2 regions of the Streptomyces sp. NPDC058335 genome follow, and region 1 is predicted to be linked to the other one. Evidence: riboswitches for the same ligand, from Rfam matches in the RefSeq annotation. Region 1 holds a riboswitch; the other holds the start of a gene.

The links. A riboswitch is a leader RNA that binds a small molecule or an ion and turns the genes downstream of it on or off. The one in region 1 is predicted to bind cobalamin.
Region 2: it holds a riboswitch for cobalamin, as region 1 does, so the genes downstream of both, ACFWJX_RS35260 (ribonucleoside-diphosphate reductase subunit alpha) here and ACFWJX_RS08280 (cobalamin biosynthesis protein) in region 1, are expected to answer to the same signal.

The regions. Positions count from the first base shown of each region.
Region 1 covers NZ_JBHXHX010000004.1:51,547-63,527, reverse strand. Annotated here, with positions in the region: gene cobO (cob(I)yrinic acid a,c-diamide adenosyltransferase) at 1-63, opposite strand, end outside; gene ACFWJX_RS08295 (putative cobaltochelatase) at 63-2,078, opposite strand; gene cobN (cobaltochelatase subunit CobN) at 2,075-5,731, opposite strand; gene ACFWJX_RS08285 (cobyric acid synthase) at 5,728-7,260, opposite strand; gene ACFWJX_RS08280 (cobalamin biosynthesis protein) at 7,257-8,225, opposite strand; cobalamin riboswitch at 8,326-8,458, opposite strand; gene ACFWJX_RS08275 (hypothetical protein) at 8,602-8,823, opposite strand; gene ACFWJX_RS08270 (anion permease) at 8,858-10,096, opposite strand; gene ACFWJX_RS08265 (class II aldolase/adducin family protein) at 10,317-11,009, shown strand; gene ACFWJX_RS08260 (alpha/beta hydrolase) at 11,105-11,981, shown strand, end outside.
Region 2 covers NZ_JBHXHX010000025.1:52,045-64,025, forward strand. Annotated here, with positions in the region: gene ACFWJX_RS35225 (HD-GYP domain-containing protein) at 1-1,034, shown strand, start outside; gene ACFWJX_RS35230 (hypothetical protein) at 1,140-2,120, shown strand; gene def (peptide deformylase) at 2,199-2,849, shown strand; gene cyc1 (epi-isozizaene synthase) at 3,122-4,231, shown strand; gene ACFWJX_RS35245 (cytochrome P450) at 4,228-5,598, shown strand; gene ACFWJX_RS35250 (GlxA family transcriptional regulator) at 5,624-6,589, opposite strand; gene ACFWJX_RS35255 (ribonucleotide-diphosphate reductase subunit beta) at 6,801-7,868, opposite strand; gene ACFWJX_RS35260 (ribonucleoside-diphosphate reductase subunit alpha) at 7,868-10,237, opposite strand; cobalamin riboswitch at 10,360-10,526, opposite strand; gene mctP (monocarboxylate uptake permease MctP) at 10,665-11,981, opposite strand, start outside.

The sequences.
Region 1 (11,981 bases):
GTTACGCCGCTGACGCGTGGTCAGTCCGTCGTCCGGTACGACACTCGGCTGCCCCTGCGGCATTACGCGGCCCTCCTCGAAGTCCCCTGCACGTCCCTGACCAGCCCGGCGATCGAGTCCGCCCGCAGCTCGTCGAGCGTGACGGCGCTGCCGCCCAGCTCGCCCGCGAGCTGCCCGGCGAGCCCCAGCCGTACGGGCCCCGACTCGCAGTCCACGACCACGGAGGCGACCCCGTCGGCCGCGAACAGCCGGGCCGCCCGCCCGGCGAGGGCGACGGGCTCGGGCCCGCCGGTCGCGCGTCCGTCCGTCACCACGACGACCAGCGCCCGCCGGGCGGGGTCCCGCAGCCGCTCCACCCGCAGCACGTCGTGCGCCCTGAGCAGCCCGGCCGCGAGCGGCGTGCGTCCTCCGGTCGGCAGCGACTCCAGCCGTACGGCCGCCGCGTCCACGGACGAGGTCGGCGGCAGCGCCACCTCGGCGGCCGAGCCGCGGAACGTCACCAGCCCCACCTTGTCCCGCCGCTGGTAGGCGTCGAGCAGCAGCGACAGCACGGCACCCTTCACCGCACCCATCCGCTGCCGGGCCGCCATGGACCCCGACGCGTCGACGACGAACAGCACGAGATTCCCCTCGCGCCCCTCCCGCGTCGCCTGCCGCAGATCGTCCCGGCGTACGACGAGACCGCGCCCCGAGCGCCCGCGCGCCCGCTGGTGCGGCGCCGCCGCCTGCACGGTCGCCGCCAGGTGCAGCTTGGTCAGCGCCCCGCGCGGCCGCCGGGCCCCGGTGGTCCGCCCCTGCTCGGTCCGCGCACGCGAGCGCCGCCCGGCGGCACCCTCGCCGAGGCCGGGCACGCTCAGCACCTTCGTCCGGAAGGGCTCGGCGGCACGCGCGGGCTGCTGCTCACCGGCGCCGCCCCCCGAGGTCTGCGGTTCACCGCTGTCCCCGGCCTCGGGACGCGCCCCCGTGTCACCGCCCTCGGGCCCCTCCGACGGCGGCTGCCCGCCACCCCCGTCACCGCCGCCGGGCCCGTCCGGGCCGGGATCGGGGTCGGGATCCTCGTCGTCGGAGCCGCCGAACTCCTCCAGCGTCTCGTCGAGCTTGTCCTCGTCGAGTCCGGGCGCGTCGAAGGGATTGCGGCGCCGCCGGTGCGGCAGGGCGAGCAGCGCGGCCTGCCGGACGTCCTCCGCGAGCACCTCGGTCCGCCCGGCCCAGGCCGCCAGCGCCGTCGCCGTCCGCGCCATCACGATGTCGGCCCGCATGCCGTCCACCTCGAACGCGGCGCAGGTCGCCGCGATCTGCCGCAGCGCCCCGTCGCCCAGCAGCACCGACGGCAGCAGCTTGCGGGCCGCCACGATCCGCGCCCGCACGGAGGCCTCCTCGTCCGCCCACCGCCCGGCGAAACCGGCCGGGTCGTCGTCGTAGGCGAGCCGCCGCCGTACGACCTCCACGCGCTGGTCGGGCTCCCGCGAGGCGGCGACCTCGACCGTCAGGCCGAACCGGTCGAGCAACTGAGGCCGCAGCTCGCCCTCTTCCGGGTTCATGGTCCCGACGAGCAGGAACTTCGACGCGTGCCGTACGGAGACACCCTCGCGTTCGACGTACGACGCGCCCATGGCCGCCGCGTCCAGCAGCAGGTCGACCAGGTGGTCGTGGAGGAGGTTGACCTCGTCGACGTACAGGATGCCGCGGTGCGCGTCGGCGAGCAGGCCGGGCTCGAAGGCCTTCACGCCCTCCGAGAGCGCCCGCTCGATGTCCAGCGCCCCCACCAGCCGGTCCTCGGAGGCGCCGACCGGCAACTCGACCATCCGCGCGGGCCGTTCCACGCCCGCCCCCGGCTCGTGCGGCCCGTCCGGGCACGCAGGGTCGGGACGGGCGGGATCGCAGGAGAAACGGCATCCGGAAACGACGGAAACCGCCGGCAACAGCACCGAGAGGGCGCGCACCGCCGTCGACTTGGCGGTGCCCTTCTCGCCGCGCACCAGCACCCCGCCGACCGCCGGTGACACGGCGTTCAGCAACAGCGCGAGCCGCAGGTCGTCCTGGCCGACGACGGCCGTGAACGGGAACGGGGTACTCACTTGTCGTCGCCCTCCAAGTCGCCTTCCAGCTCCAGGTAGGTGGCCCGGAGCCGCTCGATCGTGTCCGCGTCCGGTTCGGCCCACAGGCCGCGCTCGGCGGCCTCGAGAAGCCGCTCGGTGATGCCGCGCAGGGCCCACGGGTTGGACTTCTTCATGAAGTCGCGGTTCTCCGCGTCGAAGACGTACTCCGCGCTGAGCTTCTCGTACATCCAGTCGTCGACCACGCCCGCCGTGGCGTCGTACCCGAAGAGGTAGTCGACGGTCGCCGCCATCTCGAAGGCGCCCTTGTAGCCGTGCCGCCGCATGGCCGCCATCCAGCGCGGGTTGACCACCCGCGCGCGGAACACGCGGTGGGTCTCCTCGCCGAGCGTGCGGGTCTTCACCTGGTCCGGGGTGGCCGAGTCGCCGACGTACGCCTCGGGGGAGGCGCCCGTCAGATGGCGCACCATGGCGACCATGCCGCCGTGGTACTGGAAGTAGTCGTCGGCGTCGACGAGGTCGTGCTCGCGCGTGTCGACGTTCTTCGCGGCGACGGCGATCCGCCTGAACGCGGTCTCCATGTCCCCGCGCGCCGCCCGCCCGTCGAGCCCGCGCCCGTAGGCGTACCCGCCCCAGACGGCGTACACCTCGGCGAGGTCGGCGTCCGAGCGCCAGTTGCGGGCGTCGATCAGCGGCAGCAGTCCGGCGCCGTACGCACCCGGCTTGGAGCCGAAGACACGGGCCGTGGCCCGGCGTCGGTCGCCGTGCTCGGCGGTGTCCTCGTCGGCGTGCGCCTTGACGTAGTTCACGTCGGCCGGCTCGTCCAGCTCGGCCACGGCCCGCACCGCGTCGTCGATCAGCCCCACGACGTGCGGGAACGCGTCCCGGAAGAAGCCGGAGATGCGGACCGTCACATCGATGCGGGGCCGGCCCAGCTCCGCCGCCGGCACGACCTCGAAGCCGGTCACCCGGCGCGAGGCGTCGTCCCACACCGGGCGGCAGCCCAGCAGCGCCAGGATCTCGGCGATGTCGTCGCCCTGGGTGCGCATGGCGGACGTGCCCCACACCGTGAGGCCGACCGACTTCGGGTACTCGCCGGTGTCCTGGAGATAGCGCTGCACGAGCGAGTCCGCGAGGGCCTGCCCGACCTCCCAGCTCAGCCGGGACGGAATGGCCTTGGGGTCGACCGAGTAGAAGTTGCGTCCGGTCGGCAGGACGTTGACCAGTCCGCGCGTCGGCGAACCGGACGGGCCGGCCGGGACGTAACCGCCGTTCAGGGCCTTGAGGATGTGCCCGATCTCGTCGGTGGTCCTCTCCAGCCGGGGCACGACCTCCGTGCAGGCGAACTCCACCACCGCGACGGCGTCCGGGAGTTCGGTGCCCAGGACCTCCCCGACGAGCGCCCGGCTCTCGCCGGCCGCCCATCCCCGCGCCTCCATGCCCTCCGCGATCCGCCGGCACAGCTGCTCCAGCAGGTCGACCGCGTCGGCGGCCGAGCGGGACGGACCGTCCACGAGGTCCGTCAGCTCCACCGGGACCTTGACCGGCGCCCCCGGCTCGGCGAGCAGCTCCTTCTCGACGAGCCCGAAGTGCTCCGCGAGGCAGGCCCGCAGACCGGGCAGCGCGTTCGCCCGCCCTCCCCACACCTGCGAGGCCCGCAACACGGCCAGCACCAGGTTCACGCGCGGTTCGCCGACCGGTCCGCCGCCGAGGATGTGCAGGCCGTCGCGGATCTGAACGTCCTTGATCTCGCACAGATAGCCGTCGATGTGCATGACGAACTCGTCGAACGCCTCGTCGTCCGGCTGGTCGTCGACATGCAGGTCGTGGTGCAGCTCGGCAGCCTTCACCAGCGTCCAGATCTGCGCCCGCACGGCCGGCGCCTTCGTCGGGTCCAGGTCGGAGACGAGCGCGTACTCGTCGAGGAGCTGCTCCAGCTTGGCCAGGTCGCCGTAGGTGTCGGCGCGCGCCATCGGCGGCACCAGGTGGTCGACGACGGTGGCGTGCCCGCGCCGCTTGGCCTGGGTGCCCTCGCCGGGGTCGTTGACGATGAACGGGTAGATCAGCGGGAGTTCACCGAGTACGGCGTCGGGGGCGCAGCCGCCGCTGAGCCCGAGCCCCTTGCCCGGCAGCCACTCCATCGTGCCGTGCTTGCCCATGTGGACGATCGCGTCGGCGCCGAAACTGTTCTCCAGCCACCGGTAGGCCGCCATGTAGTGGTGCGACGGCGGCATGTCCGGGTCGTGGTAGATCGCGATGGGGTTCTCGCCGAAGCCGCGCGGCGGCTGGATCATCACCACGACGTTCCCGAACCGGAGCGAGGCCAGGACGATGTCGTCGCCGTCGACGTAGAGGCTGCCCGGCGGCTCGCCCCACGCGTCCAGCATGCCCTGCCTGAGGTCGGGGTCGAGCCTGTCGAACCAGGCCCGGTAGTCGGCCAGCGGCACCCGCGCGGGCGCGGCGGCGAGCTGCTCCTCGGTGAGCCATTCGACGTCGTGGCCACCGGCGTTGATCAGCCGGTGGATCAACTCGTCGCCGTTGTCGGGGTATGCGGTGAGCGAGTAGCCGGCTCCGGCGAGGGCGTCCAGGACCCGGACGGCCGAGGCGGGCGTGTCGAGGCCGACCGCGTTGCCCACCCGCGAGTGCTTGGTCGGGTAGGCGGTGAAGACCAGCGCGAGCTTCTTGTCGGCGTTCGCCTTGTGCTTCAACCGGGCGTGCCGTACGGCGATTCCGGCGACGCGCGCGGCCCGCTCGGGATCGGCGACGTACACCGGAACGTCGTCCGGTCCCTGCTCCTTGAAGGAGAACGGGACCGTGATCAGCCGCCCGTCGAACTCCGGGATCGCGACCTGCATCGCCGCGTCCATGGGGGAGAGGGCGGCGTCGGAGGCGTCCCAGGCGGCCTTCGAGGAGGTCAGGCAAAGGCCTTGCAGGACGGGTACGTCGAGGTCGGCGAGGGCTCCGATGTCCCAGGCCTCCTCGTCGCCGCCGGCCGAGGCCTGCGAGGCGTGCGTGCCGCCGGCGGCGAGGACCGTGGCGACCAGGGTGTCGGCCGTGCCGAGGATCTCGTACAGGCCGGGGTCGGCGTCGCGCAGGGAACCGCAGTACACCGGGAGGGCGTTGGACCCGGCGGCCTCGATCGCGTCGCACAGCGTGTCCACGAACGCGGTGTTGCCGCTCAGTTCATGGGCGCGGTAGAAGAGCACACCGACGGTCGGACGGCCGTCCTGGAACACCCGGTCCCCGTGGACGCCGTACCCGGGCATCCTGTGCGGCTCCTCGAACCCCTCGCCGGTCAGCAGCACGGTGTCGGAGAGGAACCGCGCCAGCTCGGTGAGGTTGGCGGGCCCGCCCTCGACGAGATACCTGAGCGCCTCCGCCACCACACCCGCGGGCACGGACGACTCGGCCATCAACTCCGCGTCGGGCACCGCCTCCCCGCCCAGCAGCACCGTGGGGATGCCCGACGCCCTGAGCGCGGCGAGCCCGTCCTCCCAGGCCCGCTTCCCGCCGAGCAGCCGTACGACGGCGATGTCCGAGCCCTCGATCAGGGCCGGGAGCTCCTCCGCGACGTCCACGCGGGTCGGATTGCCGATCCGGTACGAGGCGCCGGTGGCGGCCCGTGCCGCCAGCAGATCGGTGTCGGCGGTCGACAACAACAACACTGTGCTCATGCGGGCGCTCCCGGTGGAATGAAAGGCAGTCCTTGCGGCGCGCCCGACTCGATGAGCCGCCACAGCGCGTCCGTGTCCGCGTGCTGTTCGATGAGGTCGCCGAGCCGGTCGAGCTGCTCCTCGCGCAGCGCGGCGAACGAGGTGTCGGCGGCCGGCACGAAACGGCGGCCCGCGGCGGCCGCCACCTCCCGCAGGAACGCCCGGCGGAAACCGTCCGACTCCAGTGAGCCGTGCCAGTGGGTGCCCCAGGTCTGTCCGACCCGGCAGCCGTCCAGGCGGTGTCCCCGGTCATCGGAGATGAACGCTTCACCGCCACTGACCTCGGCGACCCCGTGATGGATCTCGTACCCCTCGACCGGCTCGCCGAGGGCTTCCCCCACCGGCCGGGTGAGCGTCTTCTCGCGGGCGAACCGCACGCGGACCGGCAGCACCCCGAGTCCGTCGACATGGCCTCGCCGGCTCTCGACCTCGTCCTCGATGTGCTCACCGAGGACCTGGAAGCCGCCGCAGATGCCGAGGACGGGCCGGCCTTCGGCGGCTCTGCGCCCGATGGCCTCCGCGAGCCCCCGCTCCCGCAGCCACTCCAACGCCCGGACCGTCCCCCGCGTCCCGGGGATCACCACGAGGTCGGCGTCGGCCAGCTCCTCCGGCCGGTCCACGAACCGCACCACGACGCCCGGTTCGGCGGCCAGCGCGTCCACGTCGGTGAAGTTGGACATGAGCGGGACCGCGCACACGGCGACCCGCAGCACGTCCTCACCGACGGGCGGGGAGACGTTCGACTCCCGGACGGTCCCGCGCAGCGACACCCGCAGCCCGTCCTCCTCGTCGATCCCCAGCCCGTGCCGGAACGGCAGCACCCCGTACGTCCGCCGCCCGGTCAGCCCGTGCAGCATGTCCAGGCCCGGCTCCAGCAGCGAGACGTCACCGCGGAACTTGTTCACGAGGAACCCGGCGACCAGCTCCTGGTCCTCCGGGGAGAGCAGCGCGACGGTCCCGAAGAACGAGGCGAAGACCCCGCCCCGGTCGATGTCACCGACCACCAGCACCGGCAGCCGTGCCCCCCGCGCGATGCCCATGTTCACGATGTCGGTCCGCCGCAGATTGATCTCGGCGGGACTGCCCGCCCCCTCACAGATCACCGCGTCATACGTGCCCCGCAACTCGGCCAGACAGTCGAGAACGGTTCCCAGGAGTTTCTGCTGCCGCCCCCCGTGATAGCCGCGCGCGCTCATCTCACCGACCGGCTTCCCGAGCAGCACCACCTGGCTGCTCCGCTCACCGCCGGGCTTGAGCAGCACGGGATTCATCAGTGCGGTCGGCTCGACCCGGCAGGCCTGCGCCTGCATGGCCTGCGCCCGCCCGATCTCGGCACCCTCGCGGGTCACGAACGAATTGAGGGACATGTTCTGCGCCTTGAAGGGCGCGACCTTGACCCCCTGCCGCACCAGCCACCGGCAGATCCCGGCCGTGACGACGCTCTTGCCCGCGTCGGAGGTGGTGCCGGCGACGAGGAGACCCCCGCTCATGACGTACGCCCCTTCGCTCCCGCGGCGACGACGCGCGCGGTGATGACGCGCGCGGCGACGGTGACGCCGAGCGCGAGCAGGCCGACCCGGCGGGAGAGCCGCGCGGCACGTTCGATGTCCCGGGGCACCACGGGCCGCCCCCGCTCCCCGTTCAGCACGGGCCGGTGCTCGACCCGCCCGCCGTACGACAGCGTCCCGCCGAGGCGCACCCCGAGGGCACCGGCGAACGACGCCTCCACGGGACCGGCGTTGGGGCTGGGATGCCGGCGCGCGTCGGCCCGCCAGGCCCGCACCGCACCCCGCGGATCGTCCCCGCCGACGGCGGCGAGTACGGCGGTCAGCCGCGCGCCCGGCCATCCGGCGACGTCGTCCAGCCGGGCCGAGGCCCATCCGAACCGGCGGTGGCGCGGCGACCGGTGGCCGACCATGGCGTCCAGGGTGTTGACGGCCCGGAACCCGAGCAGTCCCGGCACTCCGCCGACGGCCCCCCACACGAGGGCGCCCACGACCGCGTCGGAGGTGTTCTCGGCGACGGACTCGACGACCGCGCGGGCGATCCCGTCGGCGTCCAGGGACTGCGGGTCCCGCCCGCACAGATGCGGCAGCCGCGCCCGCGCGCCCTCGACGTCCCCCGCTTCCAGGGCCCGCCCGATGGTCCGGGCCTCCCGCACCAGCGAGGTGCCGCCGACGACGGCCCAGGCGGCGGCGCCGGTCAACGCGACGGAGGCGGCGGGGGAGCGTCGTACGGCACGTGTGGCGGCGGCCCCGAGGGCCACGGCGCCACCGGCGCACACGGCGGTGTGCAGGGCGCCCCACCCGCGGTGGTCCCGCCACAGCACCCGCTCCGCGGCGGCCGCGGCCCGCCCGAACACGGCGACCGGATGTCCCCGGCGTGGATCGCCGAGGAGCAGGTCCCCCAGGAGGCCGGCGGCGGCACCGTACGCGTAGCGGCGATCGGCACCCACCGGCTCAGCCGGCCGACGGGTCGGGCAACGACCTGGTGCTGAACCTCGAACGGCAGCCGAGCATGGCGATATGTCCTCACTCAGGGTGTCCACGCCCTGGTTCGACGAGACCGGCGACGAGAGTTCCTGGCTCCCGGGGGTGTCTACCCCGGTGACAGTGGCGGGACCGCGCCGGATTCACACCGGCTTCCTCTTCTGTCGCCGTACATGGCCCCGGCAGTCCACCACGTGCCCGGAACGGCCGTCAACTCGCTGTTGACCTGCGGCGGGACAGTGTGCAGAACCCCACACACCTCCGGTCACGGCCGTCACGCACGCGTGGGGCGCGGGACGGTGATCCGTCCCGCGCCCCACGCGCGCGTGCGCCGTCCGTCCGTCAGGCGACGATCAGCGAGATCCCGTACGCCACCGCCGCCGCGCACGCCGCGAAGCACGCGTACGCGCCGGTGACCGCCAGGGTGGCGGAGTCACCCTGGGCCGCGGCCCGCTCGCGGCGGGAGAGGCCCATGATGCCGAGAGTGAACAGGGCCACGAGGGCCACGGTGATGAGGAGGCTGACGCCGAAGACGGAGCCGAGAGCCGCCCAGTCGATCTTCATGCTGCTTCTTCCTTCGTACCGGTGGGGGCGGGACTCAGACGCTGGTGGTGGCCGGCGGGGCCGACTCCGCCACGCGGGCGGGGATGGTGGCCGTCAGGTCCTCGGTGACCGTGCCCGCCGGGGGCGGGGTCACGGCGGCGATCGCGGTGGTCACCACGCCGGCCGGCTCCTCGGGCACGTCGATGACGTTGGTGTGGTCGATGATCTCGCGGCGCGAGAGCTTCCAGATCGCGGCGCTGGAGGCGACGAGGAACACCGCGACGAGCGCCGTGCCCCAGTCGCCGAAGCCGGTCACGTACTCGGCGAGGGCGGCGACCAGGGCCGCGGCCGGCAGCGTCAGGCCCCAGGCCACGAACATCCGGGTGGCGGTCGACCAGCGGACGACCCCGCCCTTGCGGCCCAGGCCGGCGCCCATCACCGATCCGGAGACCGAGTGCGTGGTGGAGAGCGAGAAGCCGAGGTGGGAGGAGGCCAGGATGACGGTGGCCGCGCTGGTCTGGGCGGCGAAGCCCTGCTGCGGCTGGAGGTCGGTCAGGCCCTTGCCCATCGTGCGGATGATGCGCCAGCCGCCGAGGTAGGTGCCGAGCGCGATGGCCACACCCGCGGACAGGATGACCCACATCGGCGGGTCGGAGTCGGGGGCGACGGCGCCGCCGGCGACCAGGGCGAGGGTGATGATGCCCATCGTCTTCTGCGCGTCGTTGGTGCCGTGGGCCAGCGAGACCAGGCCCGCGGAGGCGATCTGGCCGGTGCGGTAGCCCTTCGCGGCGGCCTTGCCGTCGGCCTTCTTGCCCAGCGTGTACGACAGCCGGGTCGCGAGCATCGCGGCGAGGCCCGCCACGATCGGTGCGGCGATCGCCGGGATCAGGACCTTGGTGACCAGCACGTCACCGTGGACCGCGCCGACACCGGCGGAGGCGATGGTGGCGCCGATCAGGCCGCCCATCAGGGCGTGCGAGGAGCTGGACGGCAGCCCGACCAGCCAGGTCGCCAGATTCCAGAGGATCGCGCCGACCAGCGCGGCGAAGATGACCTCGGGACGGATGCCGGTCTCGTCGACGAGACCCTTGGAGATCGTGTTCGCGACCTCCACGGAGAGGAAGGCGCCTACAAGGTTCAGCACGGCGGACATGGCCACCGCGACCTTGGGCTTGAGCGCACCGGTCGAGATGGTGGTGGCCATCGCGTTGGCGGTGTCGTGGAAACCGTTCGTGAAATCGAACGCGAGAGCGGTTATTACCACAATCGCGAGGATCAGCGAGAAGCTTTCCATTTACCCAGGCAATCGTTCGAGGTCATTGGCTGGATGAACGTAGGGAACCTGAGTGAACGGAAGGTGAACTGGGCAGGGCATCACGGTGTCCACAATCGGCGGGACTCGTTCCGCTCCGCCTCGACGCCCCAGACGCCGCACGGGCCGGAGTTCCGGGGGTACTTCTCCAGGGCCCCGAAGAGCAGTGAAAGAGACATTGGTCACGTGGCAGGATCACGGCATGACCGACCAGCGACGCGACACCGACGACGGCACCCACGACCTGCAAGCAGGAGAGGTCGCACGGGTTTGGGAACAGCTCGTGGCCACGGCCCGCCGCACCGTCGCCGACCGCCTCGTCGTCGGCACCTCGGGCAACGTCTCGGTCCGCGTCGGGGACCTCGTCCTGGTCACCCCCTCGGGCGTCCCCTACGACCGCCTCACCCCCGACGACGTCACCGGCGTCGACCTCGACGGCCGACAGGTCCTCGGCACCCTCACCCCGACCAGCGAACTGCCCATGCACCTCGCCGTCCACCGCACCACCGACGCCCGCGCCGTCGTCCACACCCACGCCGTGCACGCCACCGCCGTCTCGACCCTGGTGAGCGAACTCCCGCCCGTCCACTACATGACGGGCGCCCTCGGCGGCCCCGTCCGCGTCGCCCCCTACGCGACCTACGGCACCGAGGAACTGGCCGGCAACCTCCTCCACGCCCTCACCGACCGCACCGCCTGCCTCCTCCAGAACCACGGCACCCTCACCTACGGCACCACCCTCGACGAGGCCTACGACCGCACAGCCCAGCTGGAATGGATGTGCCACCTGTGGCTGACAGCGGCGTCCGTCCCGGGCCACACCCCGAACCTGCTGACGGAGGGGCAGGTGAGGGAGGCGGGGGAGAAGCTGAGCGGCTACGGCCAGAAGACGTGAGGCGAGGTCTCCGGGATCCGAGGACCCGCACCCGCCCATGACGCCCTGAACCCCCACCACTGGCCGCGAAGAGGATCGGCCAGGACACTGGACGAGTGCGCACAGTCACCGCAACCGCAGTCACCGCAGCCGCAGCCGCAGCCGCAGCCCTCGCCGCCGGCGCGGCGAGCGTGGCCGCGGGCCGCCTGGCCAGCGACGCGGCGCTGAAGGCGTCACCCGGCCGCCCCCTGCCCACCGAACCCCGGCTCACCGTGCACGGCACAGCCGCCGGCCAGGTCACCCTCACCCGCGACCTCGCCGCCCTGCGCCCCGGCACCTACGGCCTCGCGGGCGACGGCTCCCACGCGGTCGTCGGCCCCGTCCTGGCCACCGCCCCGCACTCCGCCGACACCGTCGTACGCCGCCTGGAGCGCGTCACCCACGGCACCCTGAGCGCCGGCGACACGGTGTGGCTCACCCCGAACCTGTACGTCGGCAACCCGGACACCGCGCTCGGCCTCGACCACGCCGACGTCGACGTCCCCGGCGAGCTGGGCCCGCTGCCCGCGTGGTTCGTCCCCGGCGCCCGCCGCACCTGGGTGATCGCCGTGCACGGCCTGGGCACCACCCGCGAGCACGCCCTGAACCTGACCGGCTTCCTGCACCGCCGCCGCTTCCCGGTCCTCGCCCTCGCCTACCGCGGCGACCTGGGCGCGCCCCGCTCCCCGGACGGCCTCAACCACCTCGGCGAGTCCGAGTGGCGCGACCTGGACGCGGCGATGCGGTACGCCGTCCGCTACGGCGCCGAGCGCATCGTCCTGCTCGGCTGGTCCACCGGCGCCACCATGGCGCTGCGCGCCGCCGCCCGCTCGGGGCTGCGCGACCTCGTGTCCGGACTGGTGCTGGACTCCCCGGTCCTGGACTGGCAGGCGACCCTGCGGGCCCTCGCCTCCGCCCGGCACACCCCGGGCGCGCTGCTGCCGCTGGCCGTCC
Region 2 (11,981 bases), on a different contig from region 1:
CGTACGCGCTGCTCGGGGAGCACGCCGGGCACGCCACGCACCACGGGGTCGCCCAGGTCGTCTCCGTCGTGATGGCCGCCTCGCTGCTCGGCAGCGTGCCGCATCTCGCGCGCGGGCAGGGACCCGTCCTGGACCACCTGGTCCGGCGCGTGCTGGCCGTCGGGTTCGCCGCCGTCTGCTTCCAGCCCCTCTACAACCACGGGGTGTTCGCCCGCTGGACCGGCCCCGCCTACGCGCTGCTGCTGCTCGCGCTGCTCGTCCTCACCGCCCTGTGCGACGCCGTCGTGGCCGCCGCGCTCGCGCACTCCCGCACCGGCTGGCCGTTCGCCCCGCTGCTCCGCGACGAGCTGCGGTCCGTACCGGGGATCGGGTCGGCGGTGGCCGCGACGGGCGCGGTGATGGCGCTGGCGGTGGCCGTCGTCGGCCTGTGGGCCCTGCCGGTGTTCTCGGTGCCGCTGCTGCTCACCCAGCTGTCCCTGCGCCGGTACGCCGCCGTCCGCGCCACCTACCGGCAGACCATCGCCTCCCTCGCCCGCGCCACCGAGATCGCCGGCTACACCCCGGCCGGGCACGCCCGCCGGGTCGCCGCGCTCAGCCAGGCGGTCGGCCGGGACCTCGGCCTCACGGAGCCGGAGCTGACCGTGCTGGAGTACGCGGCCCTGATGCACGACATCGGGCAGCTCAGCCTCGTCGACCCGGTGCCGGCCGGGGCCACGGCCGGGCTGCCGCAGGCCGAGCAGCGGCGCATCGCCCTGCTGGGCGGGGCCGTCGTCCGCCAGACCGGGGCGAGCGCGCAGGTCGCCGCGGTGGTGGAGCGCCAGGCCGACCCCTACCCGGAGCAGCCGACGGCGGCGCGGATCGTGCGGGTGGTCAACGCCTACGAGGAGAAAGTGCGCGACGCCGGCCCCGGTGGGCCGCTCACGGCGCTGGAGGAACTGAGGCTGGGCACGGGCGGCGAGTACGCCCCCGAAGTGGTGGAAGCCCTGGCCAGGGTGCTGTCGCGGGACTGTCTGACCCTGCCCGCGGGTGGGTAACCCATGGGTAATGAGCGCCCTTCCAGCCACACGTGGTTGGATGCGAGGGAGAGAGTGTCCGGGGGCACTGGCCAGCCCACAGAACGGAACTGGCAGGCGGGAATCGTGAGGATCTTCGGCAAGGGACGGCACCGGCCCTCCGCCTCCTGGCGGCAGGCCACCGATCGCGCGTTCACGCTGATCGGCGACGGCCGGTACGAGGACGCGGGCGCGCTGCTGACCCGTGCCGCCGATCTCGAGCCCTGGCTGTCGGAGTCCTGGTTCAACCTCGCCCTGCTGCACAAGTTCCGGCACGACTGGGAGCAGGCCCGCACCGCCGGGCTCCGTGCGGTCGCCCTGCTCGACCGGGAGAGCGGCGCCCCCGACTGGTGGAACGTCGGCATCGCCGCCACCGCCCTCCAGGACTGGCCGCTGGCCCGGCGCTCCTGGCAGGCCTACGGGCTGCACGTCCCGGGCGGTCCCACCGCCGCGGGCGAGCCCCTCGGCATGGACCTGGGCAGCGCGGCCGTACGGCTGTCGCCCGAGGGGGAGGCCGAGGTGGTGTGGGGGCGGCGGCTGGACCCCGCGCGCATAGAGGTGCTGTCGATCCCGCTGCCGTCGTCCGGGCGGCGCTGGGGCGAGGTCGTCCTGCACGACGGGGTGCCGCACGGTGAGCGCACCACGTCGGTGGGGCACTCCTACCCCGTCTTCGACGAGATCGAGCTGTGGGCGCCCTCGCCGGTGCCGACCTGGGTGGTCCTGCTGGAGGCGGCCACGGAGGCGGACCGCGACGCGCTGGAGCAGCTGGCCGCCGACGCGGGCTTCGCAGCGGAGGACTGGTCGTCCTCCGTACGGCTGCTGTGCCGGATGTGCTCCGAGTCGCGGATGCCGTCCGACGAGGGCGACGGCGAGCATCTCGACCCGCACGACCACAGTGAGCCGGGTCACCCCGGGCCGCTGGGTCACCGGACCGACGGGCAGCTGTGGGTGCCCGAGCGGGAGTGCGGGGTGGCAGCGCCGGCTTCGCTGGTGAGGGGGCTGCTGGACGGGTGGGTCGCGGACAGCCCGGACTCCCGGGACTGGCGGGACCTCGAAGAGGTCTGCTGAGACCCGAGGCCGGCTCCCTTTAGGCTGTACTCGCAGGTTTGCAGGTTTCTTCAGGTTGCAGGAAGGCATACGTCGGTCATGGCGCAGCAGGACACCGATCAGCAGCACGCGGGAGTGCTCCCCGTGGACGACGAGGGCTTCGTCATCGACACCGAGGAGACGGAGGAGCGCGAGCAGGCCTGGCGTCGGGCCGGCACCGCGCGGCCCATCACCGTCGTGGGGAACCCGGTGCTGCACAAGGAGTGCAAGGACGTCACCGAGTTCGGCGAGGAGCTCCAGCAGCTGATCGCGGACATGTTCGCCTCGCAGCACGCCGCCGAGGGCGTGGGCCTGGCCGCCAACCAGATCGGCGTCGACCTGAAGGTGTTCGTCTACGACTGCCCCGATGACGAGGGCGCCCGGCACACCGGTGTGGTCTGCAACCCGAAGCTGGTCGAGCTGCCCGCGGACAGGCGCCGGCTGGACGACAGCAACGAGGGCTGTCTGTCGGTGCCCACCGCCTACGCGCCGCTGGCCCGGCCCGACTACGCCGAGGTGACCGGCCAGGACGAGAAGGGCAATCCGGTCAAGGTGCGTGGCACGGGCTACTTCGCTCGGTGTTTGCAGCACGAGACGGATCACCTCTACGGGTACCTCTACATCGACCGTCTCTCCAAGCGCGAACGCAAGGACGCCCTGCGGCAGATGGCCGAGAACGAGCCGCGCTACGCCGTGGTCCCCAACGACTGAGTCACCCTCCTTCCCACGACGCCCGACCGCGATCAGCAGCGGCCGGGCGTCGTTCGTCTGTCCGACGCACGTTCGGTCGCTTATGCACATCCGCTGATCCATAACCAGTCACGCGAGGGGGGAATCTCGGCGTGTTGGGGTAGTGAATGGAGCAAATCCGTTCCCAGAACGGTCAGTTGTGGTGCTGAATGGGCAGTGCGGGGATACGCAACGGCGCACGCCCGGCACGGCGGGAGGGGCGTGTGCCAACTGGCGGCTGAGAGGGGTTGTTCGTGCCAGCTTTCCCATACAGCACCACATACCGCACCACATACCGCACCGCGGGGACCGTGACCGCGGTCGCGGTTCCACCGTCGCTCTCTCTCCCGGTCATCGAGGCGGTGTTTCCCCGGCAACTGCATCCGTATTGGCCTCAGTTGCAGGAGAACACGCGCTCGTGGCTGCTCGAAAAGCGGCTCATGCCGGCGGACAAGGTCGCGGAATATGCCGACGGCCTGTGCTACACCGACCTGATGGCGGGTTACTACCTCGGCGCACCTAACGAGGTCATGCAGGCCATCGCCGACTACAGCGCGTGGTTCTTCGTCTGGGACGACCGGCACGACCGCGACGTCGTGCACGGCCGGGCCGCCGCCTGGCGGCAGTTGAGGCGCCGTCTGCACGCGGGGCTCGACTCCCCGGACGAGCACCTGCAGCACGAGGATCCGCTGGTCGCCGGACTCGCGGACAGCGTGGGCCGGCTGTACTCCTTCCTCCCCGAGACGTGGAACGCGCGGTTCGCCCGCCACTTCCACGAGGTGATCGAGGCGTACGACCGGGAATTCCAGAACCGGGTGGAAGGGCGCATCCCGGGCGTCGAGGAGTATCTGGCCCTGCGCCGGCTCACCTTCGCGCACTGGATCTGGACGGATCTGCTGGAACCGAGTGCGGGATGCGAACTCCCGGACACCGTACGGAAACACCCGGCCTATCGGCGCGCGGCTGTGCTGAGTCAGGAATTCGCCGCCTGGTACAACGACCTCTGTTCGCTCCCGAAGGAAATCGCGGGCGACGAGGTGCACAATCTCGGAATCAGTCTCATCACCCATGAGGGACTGACACTGGAAGAGGCGGTCGAGGAAATCAGGCGGCGCGTCGAGGAATGCATATCCGAATTCCTTGTCGTCGAGAAGGACGTCTTACGGCTGGCCGACGGGCTCGCCGACGGTACGGTCCACGGAAAAGAACTCGGCGCCGCCGTACGGACCTGTCTCGCGAACATGCGGAACTGGTTCAGTTCCGTCTACTGGTTCCACCACGAGTCCGGCCGCTACATGGTCGACAGCTGGGACGACCGGTCCACGCCCCCGTACGTCGACAACGAAGCGGCAGGTGAGAAATGACCGTCGAGTCCGTTGAACCCGTGACGCCCGAGGTTTCGGAACTGCGTGAGCCGCCACTGGCCGGTGGCGGGGTTCCGCTTCTCGGCCACGGCTGGAAGCTCGCCCGTGACCCGCTGGCCTTCATGAGCCAGCTGCGCGACCACGGCGACATCGTCCGCATCAAGCTCGGACCGAAGACGGTGTACGCCGTCACCACGCCGGCCCTGACCGGGGCCATGGCCCTCAGCCCCGACTACATCATCGCCGGACCCCTGTGGGAGTCCCTTGAAGGGCTGCTCGGCAAGGAGGGCGTGGCCACCGCCAACGGCCCGCTCCACCGCCGCCAGCGGCGCACCATCCAGCCCGCGTTCCGGCTCGACGCCATCCCCGCCTACGGTCCGATCATGGAGGAGGAGACGCGCGCGCTCGTCGAGCGGTGGAAGGGCGGCGGGACGATCGACTGCACCTCGGAGTCGTTCCGGATAGCGGTGCGGGTGGCGGCCCGCTGTCTGCTGCGCGGGCAGTTCATGGACGAGCGGGCCGAGCGGCTGTGCATCGCGCTCGCCAGTGTGTTCCAAGGTATGTACCACCGGATGGTGGTACCGCTCGGACCGCTCTACAGGCTGCCGCTTCCGGCCAACCGCGAATTCAACCGGGCCCTGGCCGATTTACATCTCCTGGTCGACGAGATCGTCGCCGAACGCCGGGCATCCGGTCAAAAGCCGGACGATTTGCTGACGGCATTGCTGGAAGCGAAGGACGACAATGGCGACCCGATCGGGGAACAGGAGATCCACGACCAGGTCGTCGCGATCCTCACCCCCGGCAGCGAAACCATCGCTTCCACGATCATGTCCCTGCTGCTGGTTCTCGCGGACCACCCGGAACAGGCGGACAAAGTGTGCGCCGAGGTACGGGAGGTCACGGGAGGACGGCCCGTCGCATTCGACGACGTTCGCAAGCTCACGCACACGAACAACGTCGTCGTCGAGGCCATGCGTTTGCGTCCGGCCGTATGGATATTGACGCGGCGGGCGGTCACCGACACCGAACTCGGTGGCTATCGCATTCCGGCCGGGGCCGACATCGTGTACAGCCCGTACGCGATCCAGCGCGACCCGCGGTCCTACGAGCGGCACCTCGAGTTCGACCCCGACCGCTGGCTCCCGGAGCGGTCGAAGGACATCCCGAAGTACGCGATGCGGCCGTTCAGCGTGGGCAACCGGAAGTGCCCGAGCGACCACTTCTCGATGGCCCTGCTCTCGCTGGTCACGGCGGTGCTCGCGGACGGGTTCCGCTTCGAGCAGGTCCCCGGCTCGGTCGACGAGACCCGGGTGGGCATCACGCTGCGTCCGCAACGGCTGCGGCTGAAGCCCGTCCCGCGGTGAGACGGTCCCCGCTGCCGGCGTGCGTTCAGGCGGCCTCCGGGCCCCGGAACGTACGCCGGTAGGCGTTCGGGGTGGTGCCCAGCGCCCGCACGAACTGGTGCCGCAGCGCGCCCGCCGTACCGAAGCCGGTCCGCCACGCGATCGCGTCCACCGTCTCGTCGGACGCCTCCAGCAGATGCTGGGCGAGCAGCACCCGCTGGCGCAGGATCCAGCGGTAGGGCGTCGTGCCGGTCTCCTGCTGGAAGCGGCGGGCGAAGGTGCGCGGCGCCATGTGGGCGCGGGCGGCGAGCTGCTCGACGGTGACCTCCTGGTCGAGGTGCTGCTCCATCCACGCGAGCACCTCGCCCACGGTGTCGCAGGACGAGCGCGGCAGCGGCCGCTGGATGTACTGGGCCTGGCCGCCGTCCCGGTGCGGCGGTACGACCATCCGCCGGGCGATCCCGTTGGCGACCTCGGGTCCCTGCTCCTTGCGTACGAGGTGCAGGCAGGCGTCGATGCCGGCCGCCGTACCGGCCGAGGTGATCACCGGGTCCTCGTCGACGTAGAGGACGTCGGGCTCGACGGTCGTACGCGGGTACTCGCGGGCGAGCTGTTCCGCGTGCCGCCAGTGCACCGCGCAGCGCCGCCCGTCCAGGAGTCCCGCCGCCGCCAGCACGAACGCCCCGGAGCACACGCTCAGCACCCGGGTCCCGCGCTCCACCGCCCGGCGCAGCGCGTCGAGCAGCTCGGGCGGGAACTCCCGGGCCGTGTACGTGTCGCCGGCCGGGACGGTGATCAGGTCGGCGCTCTCCAGCCGTTCGAGCCCGTGTGACGTGCTCACCGTGAAGCCCGCGTGCGGGGTGGACAGGGTCGGCCCCTCGGCCGAGGCGACGGCGAAGTCGTAGACCGGCAGCCCCTCGTCGCTGCGGTCGATGCCGAACACCTCGCAGACGACACCGAGTTCGAAGGGGTGCACGCCGTCGAGGAGGATCGCGGCCACGTTCTTCAGCATGCCGCCAGTGTGCACCTGAAGTGGCAGGAATTTGAAGGTGTACGGCAGTCCTGCCACTGTCAGGAGTGTCGCTCCCGCACGATGCTTACCCCATGAACGCACTCACCGAAGTCCTCACGGTCCTGGTCCTCTTCCTCGTCCTCGCGGGTCCGGCGCTCGTGGGGCTGGCCCACGAACGCCGGATCGACCGCCAACTGCGCGAGGCGCGGACTCAGAAGTCCTCGTCCAGGTCGACGGTGCCCTCCACCGCGACCTGGTACGCCGACGGACGGCGCTCGAAGAAGTTGGTCAGCTCCTGAACACCCTGGAGCTCCATGAACGAGAACGGGTTCTCCGAGCCGTACACCGGGGCGAAACCGAGGCGGCTCAGCCGCTGGTCGGCGACGCACTCCAGGTACTGGCGCATCGAGTCGGTGTTCATGCCCGGCAGGCCGTCCCCGCACAGGTCGCGCGCGAACTGCAGCTCGGCCTCGACGGCCTCCCGCAGCATGTCGGTGACCTGCTCCTGGAGCCGGTCGTCGAACAGCTCCGGCTCCTCCTTGCGGACGGTGTCGACGACCTCGAACGCGAAGGACATGTGCATGGTCTCGTCACGGAACACCCAGTTGGTGCCGGTGGCGAGGCCGTGCAGCAGACCCCGGCTGCGGAACCAGTAGACGTACGCGAAGGCGCCGTAGAAGAACAGGCCCTCGATGCACGCGGCGAAGCAGATCAGGTTGAGCAGGAAACGGCGGCGGTCGGACATCGACTCCAGCCGGTCCAGCTTCTCCACCGAGTCCATCCAGCGGAAGCAGAACTCGGCCTTCTCGCGGATGGAGGGGATGCTCTCGACCGCGTCGAAGGCGGCCGCACGGTCCTCCGGGTCGGGGAGGTAGGTGTCCAGCAGGGTCAGATAGAACTGGACGTGCACGGCCTCCTCGAACAGCTGCCGGCTCAGGTAGAGCCGCGCCTCGGGGGAGTTGATGTGCTTGTACAGCGTCAGTACGAGGTTGTTCGAGACGATCGAGTCGCCCGTCGCGAAGAACGCGACCAGCCTGCCGATCAGGTGCTGCTCGGCGGGCGTCAGCTTCGCGAGGTCGGTGACGTCCGAGTGGAGGTCGACCTCCTCGACGGTCCAGGTGTTCTTGATCGCGTCCCGGTAGCGCTCGTAGAAGTCGGGGTAGCGCATGGGACGCAGGGTCAGCTCGAAGCCCGGGTCGAGCAGGTTCTTGAATACACGGGTGTCGGCACGCAGTGCCGTCGTTGAGGGGTGGTGGTCGGGCGACGGGTGGGCACTCATTACTGGCAGGCCTCGCAGGACTCGGGGTTCTCAAGGGAGCAGGCGACTGCCTCTTCGGGCGCCGGCTGCTGCACGGGAATCGGGGCTTGTGCCTGGGCGGCGCGGGCGATGCGGGTCGCCGGGCGCGAGCGCAGGTAGTACGTCGTCTTCAGGCCCGACTTCCAGGCGTACGCGTACATCGAGGAGAGCTTGCCGATGGTCGGCGTCTCCAGGAACAGATTCAGGGACTGCGCCTGGTCCAGGTAGGGGGTACGCGCGGCGGCCATGTCGATCAGGCCGCGCTGCGGGATCTCCCACGCGGTGCGGTACAGCGCCCGTACGTCCTCGGGGATCCAGGTGAAACCCTGCACCGAGCCGCTCGCCTCGCGCAGCGCCTCGCGGGTGCGGGCGTCCCAGACGCCCAGCTCCTTGAGTTCCCGCACCAGGTAGGAGTTGACCTGGAGGAACTCGCCGGACAGCGTCTCGCGCTTGAACAGGTTGGAGACCTGCGGCTCGATGCACTCGTACACACCGGCGATCGACGCGATGGTGGCGGTCGGCGCGATGGCCAGGAGCAGCGAGTTGCGCATCCCGGTCGCCGCGATCCGCTCGCGCAGCGCCGCCCAGCGCTCCGGCCAGGTGAACTCGACGCCGTAGTGGTCGGGGTGCAGCACGCCACGGGCGGTCCGGGTCTTCTCCCAGGCGGGCAGCGGGCCGTTGCGCTCGGCGAGGTCGGCGGAGGCCTCGTACGCGGCGAGCATGATCCGCTCGGCGATCCGGGTGGAGAGGGCCTTGGCCTCGGGCGAGTCGAAGGGCAGCCGCAGCTTGAAGAAGACGTCCTGGAGGCCCATCGCGCCCAGACCGACCGGACGCCAGCGGGCGTTGGAGCGGCCCGCCTGCTCGGTCGGATAGAAGTTGATGTCGACGACGCGGTCGAGGAAGGTGACGGCGGTGCGGACGGTCTCGTCCAGCCGCTCCCAGTCGATGACCTCGGTGGCCCCGGGGTCGGTGTCGACGAACGCGCCGAGGTTCACCGAACCCAGGTTGCAGACCGCCGTCTCGCCGTCGTCGGTGACCTCCAGGATCTCCGTGCACAGGTTCGAGGAGTGGACCACATGGCCCGGCTCGGCGGTCTGGTTGGCGGTGCGGTTGGCGGCGTCCTTGAAGGTCATCCAGCCGTTGCCGGTCTGCGCGAGGGTGCGCATCATGCGCCCGTACAGATCACGCGCCGGGATGGTCTTCTTCGCCAGTCCCTTGGCCTCCGCCGCGCGGTAGGCCGCGTCGAACTCCGCGCCCCACAGGTCGACCAGCTCGGGTACGTCGGCCGGGGAGAACAGGGACCACTGCCCGTCGGCGTCGACCCGGCGCATGAACTCGTCCGGCACCCAGTGCGCCAGGTTGAGGTTGTGCGTGCGGCGGGCGTCCTCACCGGTGTTGTCACGCAGCTCCAGGAACTCCTCGACGTCGGAGTGCCAGGTCTCCAGGTAGACCGCGGCCGCGCCCTTGCGCCGGCCGCCCTGGTTCACGGCGGCGACCGAGGCGTCCAGGGTCTTCAGGAACGGCACGATGCCGTTGGAGTGCCCGTTGGTGCCGCGGATGAGCGACCCGCGGGAACGGATGCGGCTGTACGACAGACCGATGCCGCCGGCGTGCTTGGAGAGGCGGGCGACCTGGTGGTAGCGGTCGTAGATGGAGTCCAGCTCGTCCAGCGGGGAGTCGAGGAGGTAGCAGGACGACATCTGGGGGTGGCGGGTGCCGGAGTTGAACAGGGTGGGGGAGGACGGCAGGTAGTCCAGGCGGCTCATCAGCGTGTAGAGCGCGGCGACCTCGTCGACGGACCTCGTCGTGTCGTCCTCGGCCAGGCCGCTCGCCACGCGCAGCAGGAAGTGCTGGGGCGTCTCGACGACCTTGCGGGTGATCGGGTGGCGCAGCAGGTAGCGGCTGTGCAGGGTGCGCAGGCCGAAGTAGCCGAAGCGGTCGTCGGCGCCCGTGTCGACCAGCGCATCGAGCCGGGCCGCGTGCAGCCGCACGAACTCGGCGGTGCGGTCGGCGATCAGGCCCTCACGGTGGCCGACGGCGACGGACCCGGTGAAGGAGGTGACGCCCTGGGAGGCGGCCTCCGCGCGGATGCCGACGGTCAACAGCCGGGCGGCCAGCCGGGAGTAGGCGGGATCCTCGGAGATCAGACCGGCGGCCGCCTCCGTGGCCAGCTCGCGCAGCTCCGACTCGTCCGCCCGCGCGGACCGGCCCCGCAGGGCGGCGGCGGCGACCCGGCCGGGGTCGGCGTCGGGAAGGTCGGCGGTCAGCTCGGTCAGCGTCCGCAGCAGTGCGGCTCCGGGACCGTCGGTCTCCAGGGCTGCTGAAACCGGTTCGGCTGGCGCGATGGTCACGTGGGGCTCTCCCTCGCTCGGCGGGGGCCTTGCGGAGGGCAGGGGGCAGCACGCGAGCGCGGGGCGCGTCGCGTCCACCGGCCCATTCCGCGAGGCCCGGACGTCAGGGCACCCGAACCGGACGGACCGGGTGCGCTGCCGGCAGGTGCTCGGACTGACCATGCGTGCGCAAATGCATAGGAACGCACGCAAGTACACCGTTGCGGGACAGTTCCGGATTCGCACCGGATTCCCCTGCGGCGACAGCGAGCTTGAGCATACATCTTGTGCCGGGCTGCCGCGTTACCCCCAGATGTTGTGTCGGGCTGGCTTCGCAGCGTCAACTCATGGGGCAGTTCCGGCCGGAGCGCGCACGACAGCGGGCCGCCGGGGCGATGTGCCTCGGCGGCCCGCTGTGGGCTCGGGTGGGGGATCCCTCCCCCTCGGGCTAGTGCCCCGCGCCCGCCGTGGCCGGGGGCAGTTCCACCTTGACGCCCGGGTCGCCGGCGTCCGCCGTGTAGTCCGACGGGGACGTCTCGTCGACGCCCTCCGGTGCCTTCAGCGCCTTGAGGACGAAGGTCAGCACCACCGTCACCACCACGTTCAGCACGAACGCCGTGAGGCCGATGTAGCCGATCTCACCGATGCCGGGGATCTCCTTCGACGAGCCGCCGAAGTGCTTCTGGGTCGGGGAGGCGACGCCGTACGCGGCGGCCGTGCCGTAGACCATGCCGACCGCCCAGCCGGCCAGCAGCGCCCAGCGGTGGAACCAGCGGGTGAACAGGCCGCCGACCAGGGCCGGGAAGGTCTGGAGGATCCAGATGCCGCCCAGGAGCTGGAAGTTGATGGCGACCGTCTTGTCCATGGTGAGGACGAAGACCAGCGCGCCCACCTTCACCAGGAGCGAGACCAGTTTGGAGACGCGGGTCTCCTCCCTGGGCGTGGCGTCCGGCTTGATGAAGTCCTTGTAGATGTTGCGGGTGAAGAGGTTCGCCGCCGCGATGGACATGATCGCCGCCGGCACCAGCGCGCCGATGCCGATCGCCGCGAAGGCCACGCCCGCGAACCAGTCCGGGAACATGTCCTCGAACAGCTGCGGGATCGCCAACTGGCCGTTGGAGACCTTCACCCCGGCCGCGATCGCCATGAAGCCCAGCAGGGCGAGCAGACCGAGCATGAGGGAGTACAGCGGCAGGATGGTGGTGTTGCGGCGGATCACGTCACGGCTGCGCGAGGACAGCGTCGCGGTGATCGAGTGCGGGTACATGAACAGCGCCAGCGCGGAGCCCAACGCCAGCGTGGCGTACGTCCACTGGCCCGCGTCGCCCGGCACCAGCGCACCGCGCGGCGCGCCCGTCGCCGGGTTGGTCTGCGCGAAGGCGTCGCCCGCCTTGGCGAAGATGTCGTCGAACCCGCCCAGCTTGATGGGGATGTAGATGATCGCCACCGCGATGACGATGTAGATCAGCGTGTCCTTCACGAACGCGATCAGCGCGGGCGCCCGCAGCCCCGAGGAGTAGGTGTACGCCGCGAGCACGCCGAAGGCGATCAGCAGCGGCAGGTCCCTGACGAACCAGTTGGTGTCCTCGCCGCCGCCGACGCCCATCACGTCCAGCACGGCCTGGATGCCGACCAGTTGGAGCGCGATGTACGGCATGGTGGCCAGGATGCCGGTGACGGCCACAGCCAGCGACAGGCCCTTGGAGCCGAACCGGCCGCGCACGAAGTCCGAGGTCGTCACGTACCCGTGCTTGTGCGACACCGA